DNA from 2 places in the Streptomyces sp. NPDC017225 genome. Region 2 is predicted to be linked to the other one. Evidence: riboswitches for the same ligand, from Rfam matches in the RefSeq annotation. Region 2 holds a riboswitch; the other holds the start of a gene.
What was found. A riboswitch is a leader RNA that binds a small molecule or an ion and turns the genes downstream of it on or off. The one in region 2 is predicted to bind glycine.

Region 1: linked by a shared signal. The riboswitch ahead of gcvP (aminomethyl-transferring glycine dehydrogenase) and the one ahead of gcvT (glycine cleavage system aminomethyltransferase GcvT) in region 2 are both predicted to bind glycine.

The regions. Positions count from the first base shown of each region.
Region 1 covers NZ_JBIRNE010000013.1:225,693-234,280, forward strand. Annotated here, with positions in the region: gene ACH4NX_RS26825 (molybdopterin-binding protein) at 1-393, shown strand, start outside; gene modA (molybdate ABC transporter substrate-binding protein) at 614-1,450, shown strand; gene ACH4NX_RS26835 (ABC transporter permease) at 1,492-2,265, shown strand; gene ACH4NX_RS26840 (ABC transporter ATP-binding protein) at 2,262-3,359, shown strand; gene ACH4NX_RS26845 (molybdopterin-binding protein) at 3,386-3,805, shown strand; gene gcvP (aminomethyl-transferring glycine dehydrogenase) at 3,871-6,756, opposite strand; glycine riboswitch at 6,932-7,027, opposite strand; gene ACH4NX_RS26855 (PRC-barrel domain-containing protein) at 7,165-7,542, shown strand; gene ACH4NX_RS26860 (DNA polymerase IV) at 7,654-8,588, opposite strand, start outside.
Region 2 covers NZ_JBIRNE010000022.1:62,072-70,659, reverse strand. Annotated here, with positions in the region: gene ACH4NX_RS32965 (MFS transporter) at 1-999, opposite strand, end outside; gene ACH4NX_RS32960 (TetR/AcrR family transcriptional regulator) at 1,153-1,713, shown strand; gene ACH4NX_RS32955 (L-serine ammonia-lyase) at 1,764-3,131, opposite strand; gene glyA (serine hydroxymethyltransferase) at 3,227-4,489, opposite strand; gene gcvH (glycine cleavage system protein GcvH) at 4,504-4,881, opposite strand; gene gcvT (glycine cleavage system aminomethyltransferase GcvT) at 5,001-6,134, opposite strand; glycine riboswitch at 6,291-6,385, opposite strand; gene ACH4NX_RS32935 (AAA family ATPase) at 6,566-7,234, shown strand; gene ACH4NX_RS32930 (enhanced serine sensitivity protein SseB) at 7,430-8,197, shown strand; gene ACH4NX_RS32925 (enhanced serine sensitivity protein SseB C-terminal domain-containing protein) at 8,394-8,588, shown strand, end outside.

The DNA of each region.
Region 1 (8,588 bases), on a different contig from region 2:
CAGTCCTACACGATCGGCCAGGCGGCACGGCTGCTCGGCGTCAGCCCGGACACCGCGCGCCGCTGGGCCGACGCGGGCCGGATCACCACCCACCGCGACGAGGGCGGGCGACGACTCGTCGACGGGCGCGACCTGGCCGCGTTCTCGGTCGGCCTCGCCCGCTCCGACGGGGCCGGCGAGGAGACCCCGTACACCTCGGCCCGCAACGCCTTCCCCGGGATCGTGACCGCGATCAAGCTCGGGGACGTCGCCGCCCAGGTCGAGATCCAGGCCGGCCCGCACCGGCTCGTCTCCCTGCTGACCCGGGAGGCGGTGGAGGAACTCGGCCTGGAGGTGGGCATGGAGGCCACCGCCCGCGTGAAGTCGACGAACGTACATATCGACAGGGCGTGACCCTGCTCGCCAGGGCGCGTCCCGGCGACGTCGCGCCCGTACGAACGCACATGCCAGCCGTTTGGCATTCACGGCTCGCTCATGCGATGCGACAGAAGACTTTTCCCTCGCAGTTGCGGAAGTATGATCGGCGCAGGGGAGCCCGCCGTGCGCAAGGTCGTCCAGCCCGGGTGCCGGCCCGTCGGACTCCCACCCCCGGACACAGAGGGAGTGGCCCGAGATGACCCGTTCCGTGCGCAGGACCCGCCGCATCCGCCGGTCCCTGCGGGTGACCGGCCCGAGCGCCGCCGCGCTGCTGGCCCTGAGCGCCTGCTCGTCGTCCTCCGGCTCGGACGCCGGCTCGGACTCCGCCGGATCCTCGTCGTCCTCCTCCGGAAAGGTCTCCGGCCAGGTCACCGTCTTCGCCGCCGCCTCCCTCAAGGAGAGCTTCACGGCGCTCGGCGAGACGTTCGAGAAACAGCACCCGGGTACCGAGGTCACCTTCAACTTCGCCGGCAGCGACACTCTCGCCGCCAGCATCACCAGCGGCGCCCCGGCGGACGTGTTCGCCTCCGCCAGCCCGAAGACGATGGCCACCGTCACCGACGCCGGGGCCACGGCCGGCGAGCCGTCCACCTTCGTACGGAACCAGCTGGAGATCGCCACCCTGGCGGGCAACCCGGACGGGATCTCCTCCCTGAAGGACCTCACCGAATCCGGGCTCAAGGTCGTGCTGTGCGACAAGGCCGTGCCGTGCGGCGCCGCGGCGCGGAAGGCACTGGCGGCCGGCGGCCTCGAGCTCACCCCCGTCTCCTACGAGCAGGACGTCAAGGCCGCCCTGACCAAGGTCGAGCTGAAGGAGGCCGACGCCGCCGTCGTGTACAGGACCGATGTGAAGGCGGCCGGTGACAAGGTGACGGGCGTGGACTTCCCCGAGTCGGCCGACGCCGTCAACGACTACCCGATCGCCCTCCTCGACGAGGCTCCCAACGCCGGCGCGGCCAAGGCCTTCATCGACCTGGTGAAGTCCGCCGAGGGGCAGCGGGTGCTGACCGGGGCCGGGTTCCGCACGCCGTGAGGAAGCGCGACGTACCCGACGTACCCAGGACGGGCGTCCGCATGGTGCCGGTCCCCCTGCTGGTACCCGCCCTCGTCGGCCTGGCGTTCCTGTTGCTGCCGCTGATCGCCCTGCTGGTACGTGCGCCGTGGAGCGGCCTGCCCGACCAGCTGTCCAGCCCGGAGGTGTGGCAGGCCCTCCGGCTGTCACTGCTGTGCGCCACGTCGGCGACCGTGCTGAGCCTGGTCGTCGGTGTGCCGCTGGCCTGGCTGCTGGCCCGCACGGAGTTCCCCGGCCGCGGCTTCGTACGGGCCCTGGTCACACTGCCCCTCGTACTGCCCCCGGTGGTGGGCGGCGTGGCGCTCCTGCTGGCGTTCGGGCGCAACGGCGTCGTCGGGCAGTGGCTGGACGCGTGGTTCGGGATCACGCTGCCGTTCACGACGACGGGCGTGATTCTCGCGGAGACGTTCGTGGCGATGCCGTTCCTGGTGATCAGCGTGGAGGGCACCCTGCGCGCCGCCGACCCACGCTTCGAGGAGGCCGCCACGACGCTGGGCGCCTCCCGCTTCACCGCGTTCCGCCGGGTCACGCTGCCGCTGATCGCGCCGGGCATCGCGGCGGGCGCCGTCCTGGCGTGGGCGCGGGCACTGGGCGAGTTCGGGGCGACGATCACCTTCGCGGGCAACTTCCCGGGCCGGACCCAGACCATGCCGCTGGCGGTCTATCTCGCCCTGCAGAACGACCCGGCGGCCGCGATCGCGCTCAGCCTGGTGCTGCTGGCCGTCTCCATCGCCGTACTGGCCGGTCTCCGGGACCGCTGGATGAGGGCGGCATGACCGACACCGACGAACCGTCCGCCGCCACGGAACCCACGGGCACACACACCCCCGGCACCGGCCTCGACGCCCGCCTCGTCGTGGACCGCGGCACCTTCCACCTGGACGTCGCGCTGACCGCCGCGCCCGGCGACGTCGTCGCCCTGCTCGGTCCCAACGGCGCCGGGAAGACCACCGCCCTGCGCGCGCTCGCCGGCCTCGTCCCGCTCTCCGACGGTCATCTGCGCCTCGACGGCGGCGCCCTGGACCGTACGCCGCCCGAGTCCCGTCCGGTCGGCGTGGTCTTCCAGGACTACCTGCTCTTCCCGCACCTGACGGCGCTCGACAACGTGGCCTTCGGGCCGCGCTGCCGGGGCGCGAGCAAGGCCGAGGCCCGGGCCCTGGCCGCCGCGTGGCTGGACCGCATGGGTCTGGCCGACCACGCGGGGGCCAAGCCGCGCCGTCTCTCCGGCGGCCAGGCACAGCGCGTCGCACTCGCCCGCGCCCTGGCCACCAATCCCCGGCTGCTGCTCCTGGACGAGCCCCTGGCCGCCCTGGACGCCCGGACACGCCTGGAGGTCCGCGCCCAGCTCCGCCGCCACCTGGCCGAGTTCGAGGCCGTCGCCGTGCTGGTCACGCACGACCCGCTGGACGCCATGGTGCTGGCCGACCGGCTGGTCGTCGTGGAGGACGGCGGGGTCGTCCAGGAGGGCGGTCCCGCCGACATCGCCCGTCGGCCCCGCACGGACTACATCGCCCAGCTGGTCGGCCTGAACCTCTACCGCGGCCGGGCCGACGGCCACACCGTGCGGCTGGACGCCGGTTGCGCCATCACCACCACCGAGGAACTCTCCGGCCCGGTCTTCGTCGCCTTCCCGCCGGGCGCCGTGACCCTGTACGGACAACGTCCCACCGGCTCCAGCGCCCGCAACCTGTGGCGCTGCGAGGTCGCGGGCCTGGAGACCCACGGCGACCAGATCCGCGTGGACCTCACGGGCGAACTCCCGCTCGCCGCCGACCTCACCACGGTCGCGGCGGCCGAGCTCGGCCTCCACCCGGGCACGCCGGTCTGGGCGACGGTCAAGGCGACGCAGACGCACGCATACCCGGCATAGCACCTCCATCGGGCTACGGTGCCCCCATGAGCCTGAGCATCCGCAACCAGCTCCCCGGCACCGTCACCGCCGTCACCCCGGGCGAGGCCATGGCGACGGTCCGGGTCCGCCTCTCGGGCGGCCAGGACCTCACCGCGGCGATCACCCGGGACGCCGCGGACGACCTGGGACTGTCCGCCGGCACCGCCGTCCGCGCCCTGGTGAAGTCGACGGAGGTGTCCGTGGCGACCGGCCGCGTCGAGGGCCTCTCCATCCGCAACCGGCTGCCCGGTACGGTCACCGCCCTCGCCACGGGCGACGCGATGGCCTCCGTCAGGATCGCCGTGAAGGGCGCCGAACTCACCGCCGCGATCACCAGGGAGGCCGCCGACGACCTGGGACTGTCCGCCGGTGTTCCCGTCGTCGCGCTGGTCAAGTCGACGGAGGTGTCACTCGCGACCGCGTGAGACACGGGAGGGGCTCCGCGCGGGACCCTCCCGGTCCCGCGCGGAGCCCCTCCCGTACGGCAGGCTCAGTCCTCGTACGCGTCCAGCGGCGGGCAGGAGCAGACAAGGTTCCGGTCGCCGAAGGCCTGGTCGATGCGGCGCACCGGCGGCCAGTACTTGTCGGCGGCGGTCACCCCGGCCGGGAAGACGGCCTCCTCGCGCGTGTACGCGTGGTCCCACTCACCGCCCAGCGCACCGGCGGTGTGCGGGGCGCCCCGCAGCGGGTTGTCGTCCGCGGACCAGGCTCCGGTGCCGACCTTCTCGATCTCCGCGCGGATGGCGATCATCGCCTCGCAGAACCGGTCCAGCTCGGCCAGGTCCTCGGACTCGGTCGGCTCGATCATCAGCGTGCCGGCCACCGGGAACGACATCGTCGGCGCGTGGAAGCCGTAGTCGATCAGCCGCTTGGCGACGTCGTCGACGCTCACGCCGGTCGCCTTGGTCAGCGGGCGCAGGTCGATGATGCACTCGTGCGCGACCAGCCCGCCGGGGCCGTTGTACAGCACCGGGAAGTGCGGCTCCAGGCGCTTGGCGATGTAGTTGGCGGACAGCACGGCCACCTGCGTGGCGCGCTTGAGCCCCTCGCCGCCCATCAGCCGGACGTACGACCAGGAGATCGGCAGGATGCCGGCCGAGCCCCACGGCGCCGCCGAGATCGGGCCGACGCCCGTCTGCGGACCGGCCGCGGGCTGCATCGGGTGGTTGGGCAGATACGGCGCCAGGTGCGACCGTACGGCCACGGGGCCGACGCCGGGACCGCCGCCGCCGTGCGGGATGCAGAAGGTCTTGTGCAGGTTCAGGTGCGAGACGTCGCCGCCGAAGTGGCCCGGCTTGGCGAGGCCGACCAGGGCGTTGAGGTTGGCGCCGTCCACGTAGACCTGGCCGCCGGCGTCGTGCACCTGGGCGCAGATGTCGGCGACGTGCTCCTCGAAGACGCCGTGCGTGGAGGGGTAGGTGATCATCAGCACGGACAGCTCGTCGCGGTGCTTCTCGATCTTGGCGCGCAGGTCCTCGACGTCGATCTCGCCGTCGTCGGCGGTCCTGACGACGACGACCTTCATGCCGGCCATGACGGCGCTCGCCGCGTTGGTGCCGTGCGCGGAGGACGGGATGAGGCAGACGGTGCGCTGGTCGTCGCCGTTGGCGCGGTGGTAGGCGCGTACGGCGAGCAGGCCGGCGAACTCGCCCTGCGACCCGGCGTTGGGCTGGAGCGAGACCTTGTCGTACCCGGTGACCTCGGCGAGCCGCTCCTCCAGCTCACGGATGAGCGTGAGGTAGCCCTGCGCCTGCTCGGCGGGCGCGAAGGGGTGCAGCGCACCGAACTCCGGCCAGGTCACCGGCTCCATCTCGGTGGTGGCGTTGAGCTTCATGGTGCAGGAGCCCAGCGGGATCATGCCGCGGTCCAGCGCGTAGTCGCGGTCGGCGAGGCGGCGCAGGTAGCGCAGCATCGCGGTCTCGGAGCGGTGCTGGTGGAAGACCGGGTGGGTCAGGAAGTCGTCGCTGCGCAGCAGCGCCTCGGGGAGCGTCTCCCCGGTCGCCGCGTCCAGCGCCTCGATGTCGCCCTCGACGCCGAAGGCGTTCCACACGCCGCCGACCTGGGCGCGCGTGGTGGTCTCGTCGCAGGCGAACGACACGTGGTCGGCGTCGACGAGGCGCAGGTTGATGCCGTTCTCGCGGGCGGCGTGGACGATCGCGCCGGCCCGGCCGGGCACCCGCGCGGTGACCGTGTCGAAGTAGGCACCGTGGACGACATCGACGCCACCGGCCGCGAGGCCCGCGGCGGTGATCGAGGCGTACCGGTGGGTGCGGCGCGCGATGGCCCGCAGCCCCTCGGGGCCGTGGTACACGGCGTACATTCCGGCCATCACGGCGAGCAGCACCTGCGCGGTGCAGATGTTACTGGTGGCCTTCTCACGGCGGATGTGCTGCTCGCGGGTCTGCAGGGCGAGGCGGTAGGCCCTGTTGCCGTCGGCGTCCACGGAGACGCCGACCAGGCGGCCGGGCAGGCTGCGCGCGAACTTCTCGTGCACGGCCATGTAGCCGGCGTGCGGCCCGCCGAAGCCCATCGGCACACCGAAGCGCTGCGTCGTGCCGATGGCGATGTCCGCGCCCAGCTCGCCGGGCGAGGTGAGCAGCGTGAGGGCGAGCAGGTCGGCGGCGACGGTGACGAGGGCGCCGAGCTCGTGCGCCCGGTCGATCACCGGCCTGATGTCGCGCACGGCACCGGAGGCGCCCGGGTACTGGATCAGGACGCCGTTGATCTCGCGCTCCGCGACCTCGGCGGGGATGCCCTCGCTGAGGTCGGCGACGACGATCTCGACGCCGGTCGGCTCGGCGCGGGTCTGTATCACGGCGATGGTCTGCGGCAGGGCGTCCGCGTCGACCAGGAACAGGCCCTTCTTGTTCTTGCCCATGCGCCGGGAGAGCGCCATCGCCTCGGCGGCGGCGGTGCTCTCGTCGAGCAGCGAGGCACCGGAGGTGGGCAGGCCGGTGAGCTCGGCGACCATCGTCTGGAAGTTCAGCAGGGCCTCGAGACGGCCCTGGGAGATCTCCGGCTGGTAGGGCGTGTACGCCGTGTACCAGGACGGGTTCTCCATGACGTTGCGCAGGATGACCGGCGGGGTGAAGGTGCCGTAGTAGCCGAGACCGATCATGGAGTCGAGGACCTGGTTGCGGTCGGCCAGTGAGCGCAGCTCGGCCAGCACCTCGGCCTCTGAGCGCGCGCCGGGCAGGTCCAGCGCGTCGGCGTTCTTGATCACATCCGGCACCGCGGCGGCCGTCAGCTCGTCGAGCGAACCGTAACCGACCTGCGCGAGCATCTTGGCCCGGGCCTCGTGGTCGGGGCCGATGTGGCGCTGCTCGAACGGCATTGCCTGTTCGAGTTCGGAGAGCGGGGTGCGGTGGGCGGTCATTGCGGAGGCCTCCTGGTCTGACGACCTTCGAGGGGCACCACGGCGCGGGTACCCCGACGGCCTCCCCCTCTGTCATCTCAACCTGAGAGCTTCACCGGGCGAGCCCGAGGGCTTTCCCGGCTTTCACCGTCGGTGAGGGCGGGCCTTTGACACCCGCCCTGCTTTCCAGAGTGACCTCGTCCGTGCGGTACGTGAGCCTGAGAGATTCCGGGGAGGATTTGCTCCTTCGGCGCCTCCGGTGGTGTCCGGAGGACTCTCCCGCGCGGGGTCAGCAGCCGTTTGCCAGCGTACCAGCGAGGTCGCCGCGCAGATTTCGAGTGGCCGACCCGCCACATGTGCTCTTTTGTAGTACTTACGGATGATTCGGCGGCTGGTGTGCGAGCCCAGTGCGACCCAATGGAGGGCCCCGTGCGTACCGACATCGACCCGCGCAATCTGATCGGCCGCAAGGCGCTCGACCGCGACGGCACCCGGATCGGCACTGTCGACGAGGTCTATCTCGACGACGCCACCGGCGTCCCCGAGTGGGCCGCCATACGCACCGGCCTGTTCAGCAGGGACGCCTTCGTACCCCTGGAACCGAGCGAGCTGGTCGACGGCACCCTGCGCGTGCCCTTCGACCGGGCCCTGATCAAGGAGGCTCCCGACTTCGGCGTCGGACGCCACCTCTCGCCGGAACAGGAGCTCCAGCTCTACCACCACTACGGCCTCGACGTGGCCGCTCCTCCCCCGCTGCCCGACCACGACTTCGGCAAGCTGGCGGGCCAGGGCCAGGACGAGAGCTGACCGTCCCGGCCTGCCGGCGGGTCACAGCGCGAACACGGGTTCCAGCCGTCCTCCACGCCGCCGTCACCGGCACTCACCGCCACTGACCGGAAGCCAACAGGGGCCGTCCCCTCACGCCCTGGCCGGGGGATGGCGGGCGGGCCCCGCCGGTCCGGTCTCCGCGTCGGGGCCCGGGCCGGTGCCCGCAGCGCGGTCCGAGCCGTCGTCCGCGCCCGCCGGCCCGGCGCCCCCGGGTCTTCGCGGCACGGGCCGCACCAGCGGCAGCGGATCCGCCGGTGTCAGTTCCGGGTCGTCCACCAGGAAGGTGCGTACCCGCCCGGACTCCGAGTACGGCGTCTCGAACCGCACCGTGACCCGCCCCAGCCCACTGCCCTGCACCCACCCGTGCCCGTACTCCGCGTGCCGCACGTCGTGCCCCGACGGCCACCGGCGCTCGGTGGGAGCCGGCCGGTGCTCCTCGACGGGCTCCGTCTCAAGCTCCTCGGCCGGCTCGTCGGCCCGGTCCCCCGCCGCCTGCGCGAACAGGTCCTCCTGTGTGTAGTCGGCGAGCCCGCTGACGCCGACCCCGAGCAGCCGCACGCCACCCGTGGTGTCCACCGAGTCCAGCAGCCTGGCCGCGGCCTCCCGCACCACCCCCGGGTCGTCCGTGGGCCCACGCAGGGTCTCGGAGCGCGTCAGCGTGGAGAAGTCGTACCTGCGCACCTTGAGCACGATGGTGCGCCCGGACAGCCCGGACCCGCGCAGCCGCCTCACACACCGGTCGGCCAGCCGCCCGACTTCGACACCGACCCGCAGACGGTCGTGGATGTCCACGTCGTAGGTGTCCTCGACGGACACCGACTTGGTCTCCCGCTCGGCCACCACGGGCCGCTCGTCACGGGCCAGGGCCATGGCGTACAGGGCGTGTCCGTGCGCCTTGCCCAGCAACCGCACGAGCTCGTCCTCCCCCGCCTCGGCCATCTCGCCGACCGTGGTGATCCCGGCGCGGCGCAGATGGTCACCCGTCGCCGGTCCCACACCGGGCAGCGTCCGCACGGTCATCGGCT
Region 2 (8,588 bases):
GATCAGGGTGGCGCGGCGGCCGTACTTGTCGGCGAGCGGTCCGGAGACCAGGGTGAACACGGCGAAGAAGAGCACACCGAAGATCATCATCAGGACGAACGTGGTGTAGCTGTACCCCAGCCCCGGCACGTCGGCGTCCTTCGCGGTACGCCCGTAGCTCAGCGAGAAGGTGGTCATCAGGTAGAAGAGCACGTACGTCGCCAGCATGATGAACGTGCCCAGGACCAGCTGCTTCCAGTGGCCCTGGACCACCGTGGCCAGCGGCAGCTTCCGGACCTTCCCGGCCTCGCGGGTCTTGGCGAACACCGCCGACTCGACGAGCCGCGAGCGCACCCACAGGCCGATCGCGACCATCACCGCGGAGAACAGGAACGGGATGCGCCAGCCCCAGCTCGTGAAGGCCTCGGAGGGCTGGGTGGGGTCGGCGCCGGCCGCGGACGGCAGCAGCGCCCCGATGATCAGGAACAGGCCGTTGCCGATGATGAAGCCGAGCGGCGCGCCCAGCTGCGGGAAGGTGCCGTACAGGGCGCGCTTGCCGCGGGGCGCGTTCTCGGTCGCGACCAGCGCGGCCCCGCTCCACTCGCCGCCGAGCGCGAAGCCCTGTGCGAGCCGCATCAGCACGAGCAGCGCGGTGGCGACCCAGCCGGCCTGTGCGTAGGTGGGCAGCACACCGATCAGGAACGTGGCGATGCCCATGGTGAGGAGTGAGATCACCAGCGTCTTCTTGCGGCCGAGCCGGTCACCGAGGTGCCCGAAGAAGACGGCGCCGATCGGCCGGGCGACCATCGCGGCGCCGAAGACCGCGAAGGACGACAGCAGTGCCGTGGTGGGGTCGCTGTCCGGGAAGAAGAGCGCGGGGAAGACCAGCACGGCGGCGGTCGCGTAGATGTAGAAGTCGTAGAACTCGATCGTCGTGCCGATGAGGCTGGCGATGAGGACGCGGGACCGCGAATTGACGGGTGCCTGAGCGGGAGCGGGGTGGGGGGACGGTGCGGGCATCTCTCGGTCTTTCACGTGCGGTACATGGGTAGCGCAACGATCTCAGGCGTCTTATTTTTCGGAAAGCCGGTATCGCGATGTGAGACGCCGGACATCGCGAGGTCGCGCGACCGGGGATGCTAGAAGCTACGTTTTCGCATTAAGGTGGAACGCATGAGCCCCAAGCCCATGACGCGCCCCGGCGGGCGCAGCGCCCGTGTGCAGGAGTCCGTTCACGCCGCGGTCCGCGAACTCGTCGAAGAGACGGGCCGCGAAGCGCTGACGGTCCCCCTGGTGGCGGCCCGGGCCGGCGTGACACCGTCCACGATCTACCGCCGCTGGGGCGACCTGCAGGAACTCCTGTCCGACGTCGCGGTCGAACGGCTGCGCCCGGAGACCGACCCCCTCGATCTCGGCAGCCTGCGGACCGACCTCGACGCATGGGCGGAGCAGTTCCTCGACGAGATGGCCTCCCCGCCCGGGCGCGCCTACATCAGGGACGCGCTCCTCGGTGATCCGGACGGCACCAATGCCGGCCAGTGTTCCGCCTACGCCGCGGAGCAGATCGACGCCATCCTGAGCCGGGCCACGCGGCGCGGAGAGGCGGTGCCCGAGACGGAACGGGTGATCGACCGGGTGGTGGCGCCGATGATGTACCGCATCCTCTTCCGCCCCGGCCGGCTGGACGCCGCGTACGCGCGCGAACTCGTGACGAACGCCCTCGAAGGGCCCTGACGGCGCGAAACCCGCACACCGCCGCTCACGTGCTGGTGGGGGCTTGCCCCTCAGCACTCGATGATGTTCACCGCGAGTCCGCCGCGCGCGGTCTCCTTGTACTTGACCGACATGTCCGCGCCGGTGTCCTTCATGGTCTTGATGACCTTGTCGAGGGACACCTTGTGGGAGCCGTCGCCGCGCATCGCCATCCGGGCCGCCGTGACCGCCTTGACCGCCGCCATGCCGTTGCGCTCGATGCACGGGATCTGGACGAGGCCGCCGACCGGGTCGCAGGTCAGACCGAGGTTGTGCTCCATGCCGATCTCGGCGGCGTTCTCCACCTGCTCCGGCGTGCCGCCGAGCACCTCGGCCAGCGCGCCGGCCGCCATGGAGCAGGCGGAGCCGACCTCGCCCTGGCAGCCCACCTCGGCGCCGGAGATGGAGGCGTTCTCCTTGAAGAGCATGCCGATCGCGCCGGCGGCCAGCAGGAAGCGGACCACGCCGTCCTCGTCGGCGCCGGGCACGAAGTTCATGTAGTAGTGCAGGACCGCCGGGATGATGCCCGCCGCGCCGTTCGTCGGGGCGGTGACGACCCGGCCGCCGGCCGCGTTCTCCTCGTTCACGGCCATGGCGTAGAGAGTGATCCACTCCATGGACAGGGCCTGCGGGTCGCCCTCCGAGCGCAGCTTGCGCGCGGTGTTGGCGGCGCGGCGGCGGACCTTCAGGCCGCCCGGCAGGATGCCCTCGCGGGACATGCCGCGGTCGACGCACGCCCGCATCGCGCCCCAGATCTCCAGCAGGCCCTCGCGGATCTCGTCCTCGTCGCGCCAGGCCCGCTCGTTCTCCAGCATCAGGGCGGAGATGGACAGACCCGTCTCCCGGGCCAGGCGCAGCAGCTCGTCGCCGGTGCGGAAGGGGTACTTGAGCACCGTGTCGTCGAGCACGATGCGGTCCGCGCCCACCGCGTCCTCGTCGACGACGAAGCCGCCGCCGACCGAGTAGTACGTCTTCGAGAGGACTTCCTCGCCGGCCGCGTCGTACGCCCACAGCGTCATGCCGTTGGCGTGGTAGGGGAGGGCCTTGCGGCGGTGCAGGACCATGTCGTCGTCGTAGGCGAAGGCGATCTCGCGCTCGCCGAGGAGGCGGAGGCGGCCCGAGGACCTGATCGTCTCGACGCGTTCGTCGGCCGTCTCCACGTCCACGGTGCGCGGTGTGTCGCCCTCCAGGCCCAGCAGCACCGCCTTGGGAGTGCCGTGGCCGTGGCCGGTGGCGCCGAGCGAGCCGTACAGCTCGGCGCGGACGCCGGCGACGGTGCCCAGCAGCTCCTCGCCCCGCAGCCGGCGGGCGAAGATACGGGCCGCGCGCATCGGGCCGACCGTGTGGGAGCTCGACGGGCCGATGCCGATCGAGAACAGGTCGAAGACCGAGATGGCCACGGGGACTCCTCAGAACGGGGGTGGTGCGGAGGCGGTGCTTCGGGTGGGGCGCCGGGCTCGCTTGTGGCGGGCACGGCGCCCCGGACACACGGGGTCTACTTGTTCAGACCCGGGTACAGCGGGTGCTTGCCGGCCAGGGTCTTCACCCGGGCCTTGAGGGCCTCGGCGTCGTAGGACGGCTTCAGCGCCTCGGCGATCACGTCCGCGACCTCGGCGAAGTCCTCGGCCGTGAAGCCTCGGGTCGCCAGGGCCGGCGTACCGATGCGCAGACCGGAGGTCACCATCGGCGGACGCGGGTCGTTCGGGACGGCGTTGCGGTTGACCGTGATGCCGACCTCGTGGAGACGGTCCTCGGCCTGCTGACCGTCCAGCTCGGAGTCGCGCAGGTCGACCAGGACCAGGTGGACGTCCGTGCCGCCGGTCAGGACGGAGACGCCCGCCGCCTTCGCGTCGTCCCGCACCAGGCGCTCGGCCAGGATGCGGGCACCCTCCAGCGTACGGCCCTGGCGCTCCTTGAAGTCCTCGCTCGCGGCGACCTTGAAGGCGACGGCCTTGGCGGCCACCACGTGCTCCAGCGGGCCACCCTGCTGACCGGGGAAGACGGCGGAGTTGATCTTCTTGGCCAGCTCGGCCGTGGAGAGGATCACACCACCGCGCGGGCCGCCCAGCGTCTTGTGCGTGGTGGTGGTCACCACGTGCGCGTGCGGGACCGGGTTCGGGTGCAGGCCCGCCGCGACCAGACCGGCGAAGTGCGCCATGTCGACCATCAGGTACGCGCCGACCTCGTCCGCGACCTCGCGGAACGCGGCGAAGTCCAGCTGCCTCGGGTACGCCGACCAGCCGGCCACGATCAGCTTCGGCTTGGTCTCCTTGGCCAGGCGCTCCACCTCGGCCATGTCGACCTGGCCGTCGTCACCGACGTGGTACGGCACGACGTTGTAGAGCTTGCCGGAGAAGTTGATCTTCATGCCGTGGGTGAGGTGCCCGCCGTGGGCGAGGTTCAGGCCCATGATGGTGTCGCCGGGCTTGAGCAGCGCGAACATCGCGGCCGCGTTGGCCTGGGCGCCCGAGTGCGGCTGCACGTTGGCGTGCTCGGCGCCGAAGAGCGCCTTCACCCGGTCGATGGCGATCTGCTCGACCACGTCGACGTGCTCGCAGCCACCGTAGTAGCGGCGGCCGGGGTAGCCCTCGGCGTACTTGTTGGTGAGGACCGAGCCCTGGGCCTCCATGACCGCGACGGGCGCGAAGTTCTCGGAGGCGATCATTTCCAGGGTGGACTGCTGGCGGTCCAGCTCGGCGTCGACGGCGGCGGCGACGTCGGGGTCGAGCTCGTGCAGGGGTGTGTTCAGAAGCGACATGCGGTCGTGACTCCTCAGCCGGCGGTGAAGGCGGTGTACTCGTCGGCGGAGAGCAGGTCGGCCGGCTCGTCCGTGATCCGCACCTTGAACAGCCAGCCGCCCTCGAAGGGCGCGGAGTTCACCAGCGACGGGTCGTTGACGACGTCCTCGTTGATCTCGCTGATCTCGCCGGAGACGGGGGAGTACAGGTCGGAGACCGACTTGGTCGACTCCAGTTCGCCGCAGGTCTCGCCCGCGGTCACGCTGTCACCGACATCGGGGAGCTGGACGAAGACCACGTCACCGAGCGCGTTGGCCGCGTGCTCCGTGATGCCGACCGTCGAGGCGCCGTCCTCGGCGCCCGACAGCCACTCGTGCTCCTTGCTGTAGCGCAGCTGCTGGGGGTTGCTCATGGCCTGAATTCTCCTGTACGCGGGAAAGTGCTGATGAACGGGGGACCGCTGACACCACGGGTGAGCAGCGGAAACATGCGCGCGGCCAGGGACGGCCGCGACCGGTGTCCCTCTACTGTCTACTTCTGCCGCTTGTAGAACGGCAGCGCCACGACCTCGTACGGCTCGTGGCTGCCCCGGATGTCCACGCCGACACCCGCGGTACCCGGCGCGGCGTGCGCGGGGTCGACGTACGCCATGGCGATCGGCTTGCCCAGCGTCGGGGACGGCGCGCCGGAGGTGACCTCGCCGACGACCTCGCCGCCCGCGACGACCTGGTACCCGGCGCGCGGCACCCGGCGGCCCTCGGCGACCAGGCCGACCAGGACACGGGGAGGCGTGGCGGCGGCGCGCTCGGCGGCCTCGGCCAGCGCGGCGCGCCCGACGAAGTCGCCCTCCTTCTCGAACTTCACCACCCGGCCGAAGCCGGCGTCGAAGGGCGTCAGCGCGGTCGACAGCTCGTGCCCGTACAGCGGCATGCCCGCCTCCAGGCGGAGCGTGTCCCGGCAGGACAGACCGCAGGGGACCAGCCCGGCGCCCTCGCCCGCCACGGTCAGCGCCTGCCACAGCTCCACGGCGTGCTCCGGCTTCACGAACAGCTCGAAGCCGTCCTCGCCGGTGTAGCCGGTGCGCGCGATGAGCGCCGGGACACCGGCGACCGTGCCGGGCAGGCCGGCGTAGTACTTCAGGCCGTCCAGGCCGGCGTCGGTCAGCGACGCGAGGATCGCCGGGGACGCGGGGCCCTGCACGGCGAGCAGCGCGTACGCGTCGCGGTCGTCGCGGACCTCGGCGTCGAAGCCGGCGGCCCGCTCGGTCAGCGCGTCCAGGACCACCTGGGCGTTGGAGGCGTTGGCGACCACCATGTAGTGGGGAGTGCCGGCGCCGGTCTCGTCCAGGCGGTAGACGATCAGGTCGTCCAGGATGCCGCCGTCCTCGCGGCAGATCATGGTGTAGCGGGCGCGGCCCGGCTTCACGGTGCCGATGTTGCCGACCAGCGCGAAGTTCAGCAGTTCGGTCGCCTGCGGACCGGTGACGGTGATCTCGCCCATGTGCGAGAGGTCGAAGAGACCGGCCCGGGAGCGCACGGCGAGGTGCTCGTCCCGCTCGGAGCCGTAGCGCAGGGGCATGTCCCAGCCCGCGAAGTCGGTCATCGTCGCGCCCAGCGCGCGATGGGTGGCATCGAGCGCGGTACGGCGGGGTTCGGTACTGCTCATCGGTCGTTCGTCTCCCAGGACAGGACGTGGCGAGGTCGATCCTCCCCATCTGTCATCGGAACCTGAGAGGTTCGCCACGACCACCGGAGCACGGCGGTCAGGACTTGCACCTTGGGTGGGGCAGCCGTCGAGCGGCGGCCCGCTTTTCAGATGTGCCTCGCCCGCGCGGTAACGGGGCCTGAGAGATTCAAGGGAGGGACTTGCTCCTTCGGCGCCCCGGCGACGGCCGGGGACTCTCCCGCGCGGATTCAAACGGCCGGTATGCAGTTGGCGCCGCCATCATTGCACGCCCCGCCCGTTCGTGGGCAGACAGCTATCTGTAACCGGCTTGTGGCAGTAAGCGCACGAAAACGCGAGACCTGCGCATTACCTTCTCTTTACACTCGACGGGGATGGTGACTCGTGAACCGCCCCAGGGGAGGACGACCACGGTGAACAGGACCACGGCGTACGCCACGACCTCGGGTCTCGCGCTGCCCAAGCAGCCCGTCGCCCCGGCACCGGAGGCGTGCGCCGAACTGCCCGCACCCGTCGTCCGCGACCTGCGGGACCGGAAGGGCCGCAGCCCGCACGCCCTGCTCTTCGGACCCCGGGACCTGGTGGTGATCACCGGCCTGCCCGGCAGCGGCAAGTCCACACTGATGAAGCGCACCGTGCGCGGGGCGCGCATCGACTCCCAGGACACCCGGGACCGCTGGGACCAGCGCATGCCGCGCTTACTGCCGTACGGGCTCTACCGCCCCCTCGTCCGCCTCGCCCACTACGCCGGCCTGCGCCGCGCGCTGCGCTCCGGCGAGGGCGTCGTCGTGCACGACTGCGGCACCCAGGCCTGGGTGCGCGGCTGGCTGGCCCGCGAGGCCCGCCGCCGCGACGGCACCCTGCACCTGCTGCTGCTCGACGTGGACGCCGACGACGCCCTGGCCGGCCAGCGCGAGCGCGGCCGGGGCGTGTCGCGGTACGCGTTCCTGCGCCACCGCTCGGCCAACACCCGCCTGCTGCGGGCGGTGGCCGAGGGCACCCTGCCCGCCGGCTGCGCCTCGGCGGTGCTCCTGGACCGGGCGGCGGCGGACACGCTCCACCGGATCGCCTTCACGGGGTGACGCGCCCAAGGGGCCGTTCCCGGGGGCCCGCCCCAGGGGCCCTCCCAAGGACGGGTCCCAAGGGTTCAGCCCGAGCACCGAGCACCGAGCACCGGTCCGCGCTTCGACGTCCGGGACGGGCCCTGGGGCAGCCGGGCCGGACGGGTTAGCCTTTTCAGCCACAGCAGCGGTACCAGGCAGGCGGTAGGTAGGCAGATGGACTTCCCGGCACAGGCGCACCCCCACCCGCACGGCGGGTGGCCCGGCAACGAGCTGGAGGAGGTGCTGTCCGCCTCCCTCGGCGTGCCGGGCGCCGGCGGCCGGATCGTGGAGGTGCTCGGCCGCAGCTTCGTGTGGATCCCCCTGCCGAACGGCGGCGGCCCGCACAGCGGCCCCCTCGACCTGCCCTCCCTGGAGGTCGACGGCCAGGCCTACGTACCGGTGTTCAGCTCCGAGGAGCAGTTCCGCCAGGTCGCCGGCGCGCAGATGGCGTACACCGTCGCCCCCGCCGCGGAGTTCGCCCGCGGCCTTCCCCCGCAGATCGGCATCGCCGTGAACCCGGAGGGTGTGGTGGGCGTCCCGCTGCCGCCGCAGGCCGTGGCCGAGCTGAGCCGGGCCGGCCGCACCCCGCTGGACGGGCCCGCGTCAGGTGGCAGGGTCCGCCTCTTCGAGCCGGACTGGCAGGACGACCCGGTGGAGTTCCTGGCCGCGGCCTCCGCCGAGTTCGCCGCCGTCGGCGTCGTGCGCACCGCTCGCCGCTGCCTCGCCACCATCGAGACCGCCGACCCCGTCATGTTCGTCGGCGTCGAACTCGCCCACTGGGAGGGCGACGCCCGCGCCCTCCCTCTGGACGCCCTCGGCCGGGCCCTGGCCAAGGCACCCCTGAAGACGCAGGTCAACCTCGTCCTCCTGGAGGCGGCCCAGGACCCGGTCTGCGACTGGATGCGGGCCAACGTCCGCCCGTTCTACGACCAGGACTTGTAGGCGGTCGAGGGAACTCGTGGGCGCCGGCCAGGGGCGCGGGGCTGTATCGGCGTGCGGCTCCGCCGCGTGGGCGCGACAAGCCACAGCGGCGCCGCAGACGCAAGACAACCGCACCCCCCGAGCTCGTAGGCGCCCCCGGTCCGCGGAGCCTTAAGCTGGTTTCACAACCGGGGAACTTCTCGAAGGGGCGATACGCGTGAGCGCCAGCGGCACCACGACCGGACAGGTCGAGCACATGCTGCGCCAGGTGACGCCCGGGCGCTACGACGCCTACGAGGCCCTGCTGCGCGCGCTCGCCACCCCCACTTCCGGCCAGGTCTGGATGCTGCTCTGGCACGGCCAGGCCGGCTCCCCGGACGCCCAGTACGGGAACATGGAGGTCGACGGCTAC